DNA from 2 places in the Pseudarthrobacter sp. MDT1-22 genome. Region 2 is predicted to be linked to the other one. Evidence: riboswitches for the same ligand, from Rfam matches in the RefSeq annotation. Region 2 holds a riboswitch; the other holds the start of a gene.
What was found. A riboswitch is a leader RNA that binds a small molecule or an ion and turns the genes downstream of it on or off. The one in region 2 is predicted to bind thiamine pyrophosphate.
Positions count from the first base shown of each region.

Region 1 (7,374 bases), on a different contig from region 2:
ATGCCCAGCAGGGCGAAGCCCGGGGCACGGCGCTTCTGCGAGGACAGCGAAGCATTGCCCAGGCCGCCCAGGCCGCCGGCGGCCGCCACATACTCGGCGCCTTCGCCGACCAGGTCCGCCAGGACGGTGCCGTCCTTGGACTTGACCACGGTGCCGTCCGGTACGGGCAGGATGAGGGTCTCGCCGCTCTTGCCACCCCGCCAGTCACCCATGCCGGGGCCACCGTTGGTGGCATGGCGGTGCGGGGCGTGGTGGTAGTCAAGCAGCGTGGTGGTCTGGTGATCAACGCGCAGGATGACATCGCCGCCGTCGCCGCCGTTGCCGCCGTCGGGACCGCCCAGGGGCTTGAACTTCTCCCGGTGGACAGAGACACACCCGTGGCCGCCGGTACCGCCGGATACGTGCAGTACTACCCGGTCTACAAAGCTCGCCACGTGGATCTCCTCAGTGCTGTTTTCCTGTACGCCCAAAGGCGACAAGACGATTGTAATGCGGTTAAAAGAACAGTGGAGCGGACCAAAATGGCCCGCTCCACCGCTTCAGAACTATTTGTTACTCTGCAGCTGCAGCAGCAACGATGTTAACAACGCGGCGACCGCGGCGGGTGCCGAACTGGACAGCTCCCGGGGCCAGTGCGAACAGTGTGTCGTCGCCGCCACGTCCAACGCCGGCGCCCGGGTGGAAGTGGGTGCCACGCTGGCGAACGATGATCTCGCCTGCGGAAACTACCTGGCCGCCGAAGCGCTTGACGCCGAGGTACTGGGCGTTGGAGTCACGACCGTTGCGAGTGGAACTCGCGCCTTTTTTATGTGCCATTTGAAATGCCTGCCTTTAAATTCTGGGGAATCTGCTGAAGAACCTGAACAGTAACGAAGAGTTACTTGATACCCGTGATCTTGACCTTGGTCAATTCCTGACGGTGACCCTGGCGCTTCTTGTAACCGGTCTTGTTCTTGAACTTCTGGATGACGATCTTCGGACCACGGAGGTCTTCGAGGATCTCAGCCGTAACCGTTACCTTGGCCAGGTCCGCAGCAGCAGAGGTGACTTTGTCACCGTCTACCAGGAGCAGTGCGGGCAACTCAAAGGTGCTGCCGGCTCCACCGGGGACGCGGTTCAGGGTAACGAAGTCTCCAACGGAAACCTTCTCTTGGCGGCCGCCTGCGCGGACAATCGCGTACACCACTTGGGAACTCACTTCTCTCGACGTTTATTACTAAATTTGCGTGCTGAACCCTGTTCCATAATTGGCTGGGTTCTCGCTGTGCCTCAACGCCGTGGGGTCGTAACCCAAGTGTTGGCGTAAGCACCGAAGATCTAGAATACGCTAATTTTGCCTTCGGCCGCAAATGAGGCTGGTTACGGCAGGTTGTCTGTGATAGGACCCACAAGCAGGTACTGCACTGACAATCCAAAACCGTGCCCGACTATCGTACAGGCCGCACGGGCCCCAGCCAGTCAGGAATGAATTCGCGGCGCGTCGAAGAATTCCACCTCGAACCGGCACGACTGCCTGAAAGCCACCAGCATCGCCGCCTGTTCATCCGCGGAAGCACTCCGACCGGCGTCGTCACCAAAGTCGATGGCGTAGCGCGTGGCCTGGGCGAAATCCTCGTCAGCATAGGCCCGCAGCCAGTCGGCATAAGGATGTGCTGCCGGGGCACCCGCAGCCAGGAACTCCGCGTGGAGAGTCTGTCCCACTTCGGCATACAGCCAGAAGCACGGCAGTACCGCCGCCACGAGGACCGCGTAGCTGCCTGAGGCCGAGGCCGCCAGCAGGTGGTCCACGTAGGACTTGGTGACAGGTCCCAGGACGGAGTCCACTGTCCTGGTGCTTAGCCACGTGCGGTGCAGTTCGGACTCGACCTCAAGGCATTGCTGGGCCGACTTTGCCCAGAACAGCTGGGCGGCTTCCGTGGGCGCCAGCGCACTGGCCCGGGCAAGGACCCGCGAATAGCCGTTGAGGTAGATGGCGTCCTGGGCGAGGTAATAGGCGAACTGTTCCTCAGCCAAAGTGCCGGCCGCCAGGTCGCGGATGAAATCCAGCCCGTAGATGGCTGCAAGATCCGGCTCCGACGCCCGCCGCAGCGTCTCTGCGAATTCGCCGGCTGCCGGAACCTGTTGCATGTGGTGGAAGTGGTTGATGGGGCCGTTGCCCGCGCCCACCTCAAGTTGGTCAGCGGCCTGCAGCGCGCCCACCAGCCAGGGCTTCACTTGCCGTAGTGCGGCTTCCCAGTCCCCCAACCGGGCCTGGGCCGTGGCCATGGCCGATGACAGTGAGCAGCCGGTGCCGTGGCTGTTGCGCGTGGGGATCCTGTCCCCGCTCACTTCCACCACTTCCTGGGCGAGCAGCCCGGCAGCGTTGACCAGGGCATCCGGGCACGCACCGCCGTCGAGATGGCCGCCCTTGACCAGGACAGTGGCACCGGTCGCGGCGGACAACCGCTGTCCCTGCCCGAGCGCGTCGTGCCATTCCCTCGCCTGCGGCTCCCCCACCAGGATGGCCAGTTCGGCCAGGTTGGGGGTGATCAGGTCCGCGAGCGGGAGCAGCTCCCGCAGGGCCGCCTCGGCAGACCCCTGCAGTAGCCGGTCGCCGCTTGTGGCCACCATCACCGGATCAAGAACGACGACGGCGGGACGCACCTTTTCCAGCCAGTCGCGGACCACGCCTATCACCGCAGCGTCGCCCAGCATGCCGATCTTGACCGCGTCGATGGTGATGTCATCGCTGATGGCATCGAGCTGCTGGCCCAGGAAGGACGCAGGCGGAACGTGAACCGCCTGGACCCCCCGGGTGTTTTGGACTGTCAGTGCGGTGATGGCCGCCATGCCGTAGCCGCCAAGAGCCGCGATGCTTTTGAGGTCGGCCTGGACGCCGGCGCCACCTGAAGGGTCCGATCCGGCAATGGACAGCACCCGCGGAACGTCACGCAGCACCTGGACGTTGGCAGTCCGGCCTGGCGCGGGCAGGACCTCAGCCCCGGTTGCTGAGGATCCCTGTAGAGCCGCCGCGGGCGTTGCAGGAGGAAGGACAGAAGTTGAAGCCAAAGGAGACATCCCTTCGCCGGTGCTAACCGGACAGGTTCAACGGGTGTGGATCTCAGCCGGCTCTCTGCGCGGCACCCCGTGTCAGTCACCAGCCTAGCGTTCCTCGCGACTTAACGCCGGACGCCCGGACGCAGCCTGTGATTCACAGGCACATCCAGGCGCCGTTGTATTGGCTTGCCCTACTGCTTGGTCAGAGCTCCGAGGCCGGAACTCCTACGCCCAGGATGATGGGCGCGTTGGCGGCAACCGGCTTGTCGGCCACAGGAGCCTTGACGGGCTCCGGCGCCTTGGCGGCGTGGGTGTGTCCGGCGGCAGCCGCCGGAGCGGCTTCGTGATGCTCTACGGACGTGGCGTTGGCTGCGCCCTGGGCACGGCTGGCACTCCGGTTCCGCCGGGGACGGCGGGCGCGGGGCTCCTCGGTGTGATCGGAGTAATCCTTCTCCGCCGCGGCTGGCTGCTGCTGGCGGGCAGGTTCGGCCGCCCGGCTTTCAGTTGCCTGGACTGCCGGCGGAGTGCTTTCCGCTACCGGAGCCGGCTCACCAAGGTGGGCGAAGGCCTCCGCGAGGCGGTCAAGTGTCAGGGCAGGTGCGTGCGGCTGGTCATCGTGGTGCGCAACGAACGGAAGCACCACCTGCTCGCCGCCGAATGTCAGCACTGCGGCCGGGCGGCCGTTGGAGTCCGTTTCGGACTGCCCAACCGGAGCCGGCACCGGAGCCGCAGGCTGCCGGCCCGCGGCAGCTGATGCGTGAGCCACCTCGTCGTCATGCAGATGCGCGGCGTGGGCTGCGGCCGCAATGTTCGCAAGCGCTGCCCGCGTGGCCTCCGCCTTCGCATGGCGCTCGGCATCGCTGGCTTCCGGGTGGACCGTGTGGATCTGCACCGGAGCTGCCGGTGCTGTTTCCAGCGGCTGGCCGCCCCGTCCGCGGCGGCGCTTCCGGTCAGTGCGGCCACCCGGCTGGCTGTCCGGGCGCTGACTGTCAGTCCGCACGCTGTCGGTGCGCTGGGCTTCCGGGCGGCTGTCAACCCGCTGCACGTGGTGCTCCGCGGCTACCGTGTTGGCGCGGCGGTGTTCCACGGGGTCGTCGTGGGTGACAATTCCGCGGCCTGCACAGGTTTCACACTGCTCGCCGAAGACTTCCAGGAGCCCGGTGCCCATGCGCTTGCGCGTCATCTGCACGAGGCCCAGGGAGGTCACTTCGGCCACCTGGTGCTTGGTCCGGTCGCGGCCCAGGCATTCCACCATGCGGCGCAGGACAAGGTCGCGGTTGGATTCGAGGACCATATCGATGAAGTCGATGACGATGATGCCGCCGATGTCGCGGAGTCGGAGCTGCCGGACCACTTCTTCAGCTGCCTCAAGGTTGTTCTTGGTGACGGTTTCCTCGAGGTTGCCGCCGCTGCCGGTGAACTTGCCGGTGTTGACGTCCACCACGGTCATGGCTTCGGTGCGGTCAATGACCAGCGAGCCGCCCGAAGGCAGGAAGACCTTGCGTTCCAGGGCCTTGTGGATCTGCTCATCGATCCGCCACGCAGCGAAGATGTCATGGTCCTTGGTCCACTTTTCCAGGCGGCCCACGAGGTCCGGGGCCACGTAGGTGACGTAGGCCTCGATAGTGTCCCAGGCCTCTTCACCGGAGACGATCAGCTTGGAGAAGTCCTCGTTGAAGACATCACGGACCACCTTGATGGTGAGGTCAGGTTCGCCGTAGAGCAGCTCCGGCGCGAGGATCTTGGTGGACGTGGACTGGCTTTCGATGCCCTCCCACTGCGCGCGCAGCCGGTTGATGTCGTGCGTGAGCTCCTCTTCCGAGGCGCCTTCGGCAGCGGTGCGGACGATGACGCCGGCGTGCTCCGGGAGGCGGTCCTTGAGGATGCGCTTGAGGCGGTTTCGCTCGACGTCGGGCAGTTTGCGGGAGATTCCGGTCATGGAGCCGCCGGGCACATAGACCAGGTAGCGGCCGGGCAGCGAGATCTGGCTGGTCAGGCGTGCACCCTTGTGGCCCACGGGATCCTTGGTGACCTGGACCAGGACGGTGTCGCCGGACTTGAGCGCGTTTTCGATCCGGCGCTGCTTGCCTTCGAGGTTAACGGCTTCCCAGTTCACTTCACCGGCGTACAGAACGGCGTTGCGGCCGCGTCCGATGTCAACGAACGCCGCTTCCATGGAGGGCAGGACGTTCTGCACTTTGCCGAGGTAAACGTTGCCGATCAGGGAGTCCTGCTGGGTCTTGGAGACAAAATGCTCGGCCAGGACGCCGTCTTCGAGGACGCCGATCTGGATTCTGTCGTCGCGCTGGCGGACGATCATCTGCCGGTCAACTGATTCGCGGCGGGCCAGGAACTCGGCCTCGGTGATGACGGTGCGGCGGCGGCCGGTGTCGCGGGATTCGCGGCGGCGCTGCTTCTTGGCTTCGAGGCGGGTGGAACCCTTGACAGACGTGACGCGGTTGTTGACCGGCGCTTCGGTCGCGGCGCGCGGCGCGCGGACGCGGGTCACCGTGTTGGGCGGGTCGTCGCCTTCTCCTCCGGTGAGTTCCAGATCCTGGTCGCCACGGCGGCGGCGACGACGACGGCGGGACGTCACGCCCTCATCGGCCTGCCCGGCGGATTCCTCATCGGTTTCTTCGGCTGCGCCTTCGTCGCCTTCGTTATCCCCGTCAGCATCGCTTTCGCCTGTGCGGCTGCGTCCACGGCGACCACGGCTGCGGCGCCTGCGGCGGCCGTTGGCGTCGTCTGCTTCGCCGTCGTCGGGGTCGTCCTCTTCCGGCTCTTCAACCACGGCAGCAACCGGCGCGGGGCGGACCACGGTGCTGAGGTCGGGGGCCTGGAAAAGCACCGATGTGGTGGACGCCGGCTCAAGGAACAGTGAACTGAACGGGCTGGCAGTCTCAGCAGCAGCCGGCTCTTCAGCCAGCGCGGCGGCAGCGTTGACCGGGGCAGCGTTGACGGGGGCAACGGCGGCGGCTGCTGCGGGCGCGGCGGCCTCCGCAGCGGCGACTTCCTCTGCTTCCGGGGCCGGCGTCGCTGCAGTTTCAGGGGCTGCCTGCTCCGGAGCTGCCTGTTCCACGGCCGCGGGAGCGACGTCGGGGGCAGAGGTTTTGCGCGTGGCCACGCGGCGGCGGCGGACAGGCTTGGTCTCCGCCGCAGCCTCGGGGGCTGCGGCTCCGTCCTCCGGTTCGACGGCGGCGGGCTCTACGACGGTCTCGGTAACAACGGCGGCAGGTGCCTCCAGAACCTCAGCAGCGAAGGCCGGCAACGGTTCGGCGGTCTCCACCTTCTTACGTGCGCGGGTGCGGCGGACCGGCGCCTTAGGCTCCGGTGCGGCGTCCGTCGCAGGCTCAGCCTCGGCGGCCTCATTCACCGGTGCGACCTCTGCGGCCTTCGGCACTGCCTTCCGGCGTGTCCGGGTGGGCTTCTTGGGCGCTTCCGTGGCCTCGGCGACGGCTTCATCATTAACGGCTGGTGTTAGTTCGTTTTCCATATGTGGCAACACTCCTGCCCCTGACGTACCGCCACATCCGGCACCCATTGGGGCACATATTGTCAAAACCCGCAGGCGTTGACAGAAGTCAAGTGGATACTCCCAGGTTCGCACCGGCAGAGGGGTGCGGCAGCCCGTGGGAGCCGTCGGCTGTGTCCTGAAACCCGTTGTTCTACACGCCACAACCAGGTGCCGACCAATGGAATTGCGGGAAGCCGGATCAGAGAATCCGAAGCCTGCCCTGCTCATCATTGGCGGTCTTGAAACAAGCCACCGGACCGGAGTCCGAATGTGGGTCGGCCTCCAGCCATGTTCATTCTCTCACACCCGGGCTGAAAGGCGGCGGAACCACGGGCAACGGATCGGTACCTGAGGGCGCTGACTGAATGCTGCTTCCAGCCACCGGCGTTACAATCGGGGCAAGGAGCACCCGAAGCAAAGGACGCCACACCATGCCCAGCATTTCCTCCCACGGCACCGACACGCCGGCTGCCTCCCCTGCGGCGGAGCCGTTAGCCGCCACGCCCGGGAGCGTGCCGCCGATGGCACGCAACCGGCCCTTCGGCTGGCTATTGGTCATCACTGGCGCCATCGGCTGGCTGGCCTCGGGAACGCTGGTCCTGGAAAAGCTCGCTGTCCTCGAGGATCCGAATCATGTAACGGCCTGCGACGTTAATCCGTGGATCTCCTGCGGCCAGGTCATGCAGACGTGGCAGAGCTCGGCGTTCGGGTTCCCCAACATGTTTATTGGCATCGTGGCGTTCGCCGTCATCATCACAGTGGGCATGGCCCTGCTCTCCGGCGCCACGTTCGCACGCTGGTACTGGGCGGGACTCCAGGCCGGC
Region 1 covers NZ_JBTNDK010000007.1:53,573-60,946, reverse strand. Annotated here, with positions in the region: gene obgE (GTPase ObgE) at 1-434, opposite strand, end outside; gene rpmA (50S ribosomal protein L27) at 553-816, opposite strand; gene rplU (50S ribosomal protein L21) at 878-1,186, opposite strand; gene thiD (bifunctional hydroxymethylpyrimidine kinase/phosphomethylpyrimidine kinase) at 1,459-3,057, opposite strand; TPP riboswitch at 3,040-3,137, opposite strand; gene ACX80M_RS07665 (Rne/Rng family ribonuclease) at 3,239-6,529, opposite strand; gene ACX80M_RS07660 (vitamin K epoxide reductase family protein) at 6,982-7,374, shown strand, end outside.
Region 1: linked by a shared signal. The riboswitch ahead of thiD (bifunctional hydroxymethylpyrimidine kinase/phosphomethylpyrimidine kinase) and the one ahead of thiC (phosphomethylpyrimidine synthase ThiC) in region 2 are both predicted to bind thiamine pyrophosphate.

Region 2 (7,374 bases):
CGTGGAATAGGGTTGGGTCATGTTCAAACAGCGGGTAGTGTTCGTGCACGGCGCCGGACCTTTCGGTGCCGCGGCGTGGCTGCGCCAGCACGGCATGGCGCTGACGTACGACGCCCTGTTCCTGCGGCGGCACGGTTTTGACCCCGTCGCTGAACCCGTGGAGTCCTCGTTCGCTGAAGACACCGCCATCATCCTGCGCTCACTTGCCGATGACGGCCGCGGGGCTACTGGGGGCCATGTTGTTGCCCACGCCGAGGGCGCGATTGCGGCCATGATGGCTGCCGTCGAACGCCCCGAACTGGTGTATTCCCTCACGCTGGTAGAACCGGCGTGCCTGTCCCTGACCGCCGAACTGCCGGCCACGGCCGCACACCGCGCCCTGATGCAACCGCTGTTCGACGTCCGGCGCCAGCTCAGCGATGAAGACTTCCAGCGTGAGTTCGTGCGGCGAATGTTCGCGGCGGACCTGCAGGAGCCCGCCACGCCGGAGGAAAAACGGTCGGCGCGCCGGCTCCGGTTGCAGGCGCCGTCCTGGGAGGCCCCGCTGCACATAGTTCCGGGCGTCCCCACCATGGTCCTGACGGGTGGGTGGGAACCGCTCTACGAGGAAATCGCCGGATATCTGCAGGAAACCGGTGCCCTGCACCGCATCGCTGCGGGAGGACACCGGCCCCAGGACTCTGCCGAAGGTGACCGTGCCGTCCGGTCCTTCATCGCCGACGTCGGCAGGTCACGCTCGGTTCAGGCTTCCTGAGCCGTCAGTTCCCGGCCGGGATCCGAAGCTCGGGGAGGTAGACCTTCCCGCCGGCGGCCAGGAACTCCGCACTCTTTTCGCGCATCCCGCTGTAGGCCTCGGCGATGGCCGCCTGCGAATCGGCGGAACCGTATTCGTCCCTGATGTCCTGGCTGATCTTCATGGAGCAGAACTTCGGGCCGCACATGGAGCAGAAGTGGGCGGTTTTGGCCGGTTCGGCCGGCAGCGTCTCGTCATGGAAGGCCTCCGCCGTGACCGGATCCAGGGACAGCGCGAACTGGTCGCGCCAGCGGAACTCGAACCGGGCCTTGGACAGGGCATCATCCCGCTCATGGGCGCCGGGGTGGCCCTTGGCAAGGTCTGCTGCGTGGGCGGCGATCTTGTAGGTGATCACTCCGGTCTTCACATCGTCCTTGTTCGGCAGGCCAAGGTGTTCCTTGGGCGTGACGTAACAAAGCATCGCCGTGCCGTACCGGGCGATTTCGGTGGCGCCGATGGCGGACGTGATGTGGTCGTAGCCGGGGGCAATATCCGTGACCAGCGGCCCCAGCGTGTAGAACGGGGCGCCCTTGCAGAGTTCCTGCTGGCGTTCCACGTTCTCCCGCACCAGGTGGAACGGGACGTGCCCGGGACCTTCCACCATGACCTGCACGTCGAATTCCCACGCCCGCTGGGTCAGTTCAGCCAGGGTGTCCAGCTCGGCGAATTGGGCGGCGTCGTTGGCGTCCGCCGTCGCCCCCGGGCGCAGTCCGTCGCCCAGGGAGAACGCGACGTCGTACTTGGCGAAGATTTCGCACAGCTCGTCGAAGTGGGTGTAGAGGAAGTTCTCCTGGTGGTGCGCCAGGCACCACCCGGCCATGATCGCGCCGCCCCGGGAGACGATGCCGGTAACGCGGTTGGCCGTCAGCGGCACGTAACGCAGCAGCACACCGGCGTGGATGGTCATGTAGTCCACCCCCTGCTCGCACTGCTCGATGACCGTGTCCCGGTAGATCTCCCACGTCAGGGCGTTGGCCTCCCCGTTGACCTTTTCCAGCGCCTGGTAAATGGGCACCGTACCGATGGGCACGGGGGAGTTGCGGATGAGCCATTCCCGGGTGGTGTGGATGTCGTCTCCGGTGGACAGGTCCATCACCGTGTCGGCGCCCCACTGGGTGGCCCATTGGAGTTTGTCCACTTCCTCGGCAATGGAGCTGGTCACTGCCGAGTTGCCGATGTTGGCGTTGATCTTGACCAGGAAGGCCTTGCCGATGATCATCGGTTCGGATTCCGGGTGGTTGATGTTGTTGGGGATGATGGCGCGGCCGGCGGCGACTTCGCTGCGGACCAGTTCCACATCACAGTTTTCGCGGAGGGCGATGAACTGCATCTCGGGGGTGATGACACCCTGCCGCGCATAATGCATCTGCGTGACGGTCCGGCCGCCGACGGCGCGGCGGGGCACCGGCTGCGCGCCCTTCCACTCCGCAGAGGCTGCGCCGCGGCGGACGGCCGACTTGCCGTCGTCGAGCAGGTTCCGCTCCCGGCCGCTGTAGGGCTCAGTGTCTCCGCGGGCGGCGATCCACTCTGAGCGGAACGGGTTAAGGCCCACCACCGGATCGCTGCCCGGTCCCGCCGTGCGGTAGGTCCGGAAAGGCCCGTTCGGCGCGCCGTTTGGCGACGGTTCGAGGGCGATCTCGGTCACGGGAACCCGGATCCCGGTGGCCTCATCGTTGATAAACGCCAGCGAGTGGGACTTCAGTGACTGGGTTTGAGGCTGGAGCGGTTGATCCACGTCGGCTTCATTTTGGGCAGGGATCAGCTGTGTTTCTTGTGTATTCAATGAATACTCACTTCCTTCGCCGGCATTACCCGGACAGGTTCAACGGTCGCAGGCTGCGTCAGCCCGATCTCAGCCCCTGCAAGGGCTCCCGTGTGGTCAAGTCGAAGCTACCACAGGCCGAGGGTGGACTGGTGACAGCAATCACCGGAAAGCGGTCGCAATCTGTCTGCGCCGCCACTTGAATTAAATTGAAGCTTCAAGTAAATTGGAACCATAGCCGCCTTCCATCCGAAGGCCAACGGACCGGGAGTGTTCAAATGACTGCAGAAGCCACCAGCCGGGATCTCCTTCCTGCCGACCTCTCCATGGGCACCGTGATGCTCAAGGTAGGCGACATGAAGCTGATGACCGACTACTACCAGCGTGCGCTCGGCCTGGAGGTCGTCGCGGAACAGGACGGCGGCGTCTATCTTGGCCGCCTTCAACGCCCGCTGGTCCATCTCGCGGCCGCCCCGTCCTTGAATCTGCCTGGCAGGGGAGAGGCCGGGCTGTTCCACACCGCACTGCTGTTTGACGACCAGGCTTCGCTGGCCGCCACGGTAGCCACCGCCGCCCAGTACGAACCCCGGTCCTTCACCGGCAGCGCCGACCACCTCGTCAGCGAGGCCTTCTACTTCAATGACCCCGAAGGCAACGGCGTCGAACTGTACTGGGACAGGCCCCGCGAAAACTGGTCCTGGAACGGGAAGGATGTAGTGATGGACAGCCTGGCACTGCCGCCGCAGCGCTATCTCGAGCAGCACCTGAGCCAGGAATCCGTGGCCGGCCAGCGGGCCAGCGAAGCCGGCGTGGGCCACGTCCACCTCCAGGTGGGCGACGTCCAGTCAGCGCACGATTTCTACGTGGGCACGCTGGGCTTCGAAAAGACCGCCGGCTGGCACGGGCAGGCACTGTTTGTCTCCGCGGGCCGGTATCACCACCACATGGCCATGAACGTCTGGAACAGCCGCGGAGCCGGTCCCCGCAAGGACACCCTGGGCCTCGGCGAAGTGCTCATCGAGGTCCCTTCCGGGGATGACGTCGGAGCGCTCGCCGACCGCCTGAAGGTCGCCGGTGTGGCCTCGCACCACACGGGCGCCGAGCTTCGCTTCGAGGACCCGTGGCGCAACAATATCCGTGTCGCCGTCCGCTGAGTGCGGATGCCAAAAGTGCGGCCTGCCTTGTACTAGGCTGATTCTGAACGGCCGGGGCGGCACTTGCTACTGCCCTTCCAGGCCGCACCGTCGACGGAATGAGGGCTGTTCCCATGGGCTTCACTGAAATTTTTGTTTCCACTCACGATGCCGCGCTGAAGCGGGCGGACGTCCTGGATGCAGGCGGCTCCCCGGCGGGCCAGGCCCTGCGGATTCCCGGAATCAGCGATTTCGAAATCGAGCAGCTTGGCGATCTTGCCGGCGTTGCGGTGCACGCCGGTGGCGCGGACTACGAACTGGCCATGGTTGACGTGGCCAGTGATTCCCTCCTCGGGGTCCCGCCGGCCATGGTGCGTGCGCTCGCCGACCTGCTCAGCTACGAGACTGAAGGCGAAGGCAATGTCCTGGACGACGTCGCTGAAAAGTGGGCTGCCCAGGATGACATGCCGTTCGGCGTGGCCGAGGCCCGGACGTATGTCCAGCAGTTCGCTGAGCTGGCCAACTCCGTCGATGACGCCGCACGCACGGGCGTGTATGTCTGGTCGTCGTAGGCCGGCCGTGGCCCGCCGGGTCCGCCCGGCTGCCCCATCCCGACGTGTCAAGTCGAAATCCGGACGCTGATCTGGCACAATAAACAGGTACTCGATCTGCGTGGCCCCTCTCTCCGCGTCCGGATCCTGTCCTTCGAACCCTCAAGTATGGCCCGCCCCACGGGTGCAGAACGTCGGTTCACCCCTTTTCTGAAACAGGAGTGACCACAAAAGTGGCCGTAAAGATTCGCCTTAAGCGCTTTGGCAAGATGCGCGCACCGTACTACCGCATCGTCGTCATGGACGCACGCTCCAAGCGTGACGGCCGTGCCATCGAAGAGATCGGTAAGTACCACCCCACCGAAGAGCCCTCATACATCGAGGTGGACACGGACCGTGCCCAGTACTGGCTCGGCGTCGGCGCACAGCCGTCCGAGCAGGTTGCCGCGATCCTGAAGATCACCGGTGACTGGCAGAAGTTCAAGGGCCTGCCGGGCCAGGAAGGCACCCTGAAGACCAAAGCTCCGAAGGCTGCCTTTGTTGCCCCTGAAAAGGGTTCCGTGATCATCCCGGAAGCCATCACCAAGAAGTCGAAGCAGTCTGACGCAGCCGAGGCCCCGGCCGAGGCAGAGACCACCGAGGCTGAGTAGATTGCTGGCAGAAGCGCTCGAACACCTCGTCCGGGGAATCGTTGATTCGCCGGAGGATGTCAAGGTCAGCTCGAAGAACAACCGCCGCGGGGACACCCTCGAGGTTCGTGTTCATCAGGATGACCTGGGACGGGTGATCGGCCGCCAGGGCCGCACCGCACGGGCATTGCGCACCGTTGTGGCGGCACTGGCAGACGGCGAGCCGGTCAGGGTCGACGTCGTCGACACCGACCGCCGCCGCTAAGCGCTCGGCAACATCAGTTTTTTGCTCCGGCCCTTCCACCAGCAACGGTGGAGGGGCCGGAGTGCTTTCACCACATCGCCCAATCCCGGCACGATCACAGACAGAGGAACAGATGCAGCTTCAGGTGGCACGAATCGGCAAACCGCATGGAATCCGCGGCGAAGTGACGGTCCAGGTGCTGACCGACGCTCCGGGGGACCGGTTTGTTCCCGGTACCGAGTTTGTGGTGGAGCCTGCATCGGCCGGCCCGCTCATTGTTGAGGGTGCGCGCTGGAACAAGGACATCCTGCTGCTCGCATTCGAAGGAATCGAGACCCGCAACCAGGCAGAGACCCTGCGCGGCGCCAAGCTTTTCATCGAAACCGAAGAGCTGGACGAGGACGACGACGAAGGCTGGTACGAGCACGAACTAGTAGGGCTCGAGGCGCGCGTCGGGTCGCAGGTGGTCGGCAGGATCGCCGCCCTGCACACCTTGCCCGTCCAGGACCTGCTCGTGGTTGAAACGCCGGACGGCAAGGAAATCCTTGTCCCGTTTGTGGAGCAGATCGTTCCGGAGGTCAATGTGGCCGATGGCTTCGTCCTGCTGACGCCGCCGGACGGTCTCTTTGAGGTCAACGACGGCGAAGCCGGCCCCGGTGAAGCGGAGGAAAACGCGTAGATGAGAATCGACGTCGTCAGTATCTTCCCGGAGTACCTGGCGCCCCTGGAGCTCTCGCTCATTGGCAAGGCCCGCCAGGACGGCCTGTTGGACCTGCGCGTCCATGACCTGCGTGATTTCACCACCGACAAGCACCGCTCAGTGGACGACACCCCGTACGGCGGCGGCGCCGGCATGGTGATGAAGCCTGAGCCTTGGGCGCAGGCGTTGGCTGCTGTTGCCGCAGCTGCTGTCGCCGGATCCGGTGAAGCCGCAGGGGGCGCCGAGGCCACGGCGGCCGAGCCCGCCAAACCGGTTCTGATCGTCCCGTCGCCGGCAGGGGAGCGCTTCAACCAGGCCCTGGCCCATGAGCTCGCAGAAGAGGACCAGCTGGTTTTTGCCTGCGGCCGCTATGAGGGCATCGACGAGCGTGTCATCGAGTGGGCGGAAGAGCACTTCACGGTGCGCCCCATGAGCCTTGGTGACTATGTGCTGAACGGCGGCGAAGTGGCCGTTTTGGCCATGGTCGAAGCCATCGGCAGGCTGCTGCCAGGCGTTGTGGGCAACCCTGATTCCCTGGTGGAGGAGTCGCATTCGGACGGGCTGCTGGAATACCCCGTGTATACCAAGCCCGCCAGCTGGCGGGACCGGGAAGTCCCGGCAGTGCTGCTGAGCGGCAACCACGGGAAGATCGCGCAGTGGCGCCGCCACGAGCAGTACCGGCGGACGGCGGAACGCCGTCCGGACCTCCTGGAAACGTTCGACGCCGGGAAGCTGCCACGTGCCGACCGGACGGCTTTCGCCGACCTCGGGTACGAGGTCGTCGACGGTCACCTCCTGGCGCGGCGGCAGGCCGATACCAGCACGGACACCGGAACCGACGCCTCAACCTGAACCGGCGCGTCTGTGGTCCAAGGCGATTGGCTGTAGGCCCGCGAGTGTGGCAAAATTAGTCTTTGTGTCTGCTGGGTCCGCACCTGCCACAGGGGGAGCGCAACCAACAGCTGGACACCCCGGGACCTTCAATCAGTGAAGGAACCGGCCCCACTTAATTTTCGGCGGTAATTTCCGGTACTTCCGGGCTTGCCCGCCGTGACCCAAAGTGAATGTCCTGTGGCGTTCACCAGGAGTGCAATTATGCATATTCTCGATTCCGTAGATGCAGCCTCGCTGCGCACCGATGTTCCTGTCTTCCGCGCGGGTGACACCCTCAAGGTTCACGTGAACATCATCGAAGGCAAGAACTCCCGTGTCCAGGTGTTCCAGGGCTTCGTCCTTGGCCGCCACGGCGACGGTCTTCGCGAAACCTTCACCATCCGCAAGGTCTCCTTCGGCGTCGGTGTGGAGCGTACCTTCCCGGTGCACTCCCCGATCATCGACAAGATCGAAGTTGTCTCCAAGGGTGACGTGCGCCGCGCGAAGCTGTACTACATGCGCGACCTGCGCGGCAAGGCTGCGAAGATCAAGGAAAAGCGCGACTTCCAGCCCAAGAAGTAAGTCCCCAGGGACCTACAAAGCAGGCCCCAGCCGTACCAGGCCAGCGCCGGAGCCCTTCGCATCAGCGCCCCAGGAATACGGATCATGGACCAGACAAAACGCCAGCC
Region 2 covers NZ_JBTNDK010000003.1:24,657-32,030, reverse strand. Annotated here, with positions in the region: gene ACX80M_RS03535 (alpha/beta fold hydrolase) at 20-754, shown strand; gene thiC (phosphomethylpyrimidine synthase ThiC) at 759-2,576, opposite strand; TPP riboswitch at 2,571-2,678, opposite strand; gene ACX80M_RS03525 (VOC family protein) at 2,834-3,709, shown strand; gene ACX80M_RS03520 (hypothetical protein) at 3,823-4,260, shown strand; gene rpsP (30S ribosomal protein S16) at 4,473-4,889, shown strand; gene ACX80M_RS03510 (RNA-binding protein) at 4,891-5,133, shown strand; gene rimM (ribosome maturation factor RimM) at 5,246-5,791, shown strand; gene trmD (tRNA (guanosine(37)-N1)-methyltransferase TrmD) at 5,792-6,664, shown strand; gene rplS (50S ribosomal protein L19) at 6,908-7,267, shown strand; gene lepB (signal peptidase I) at 7,352-7,374, shown strand, end outside.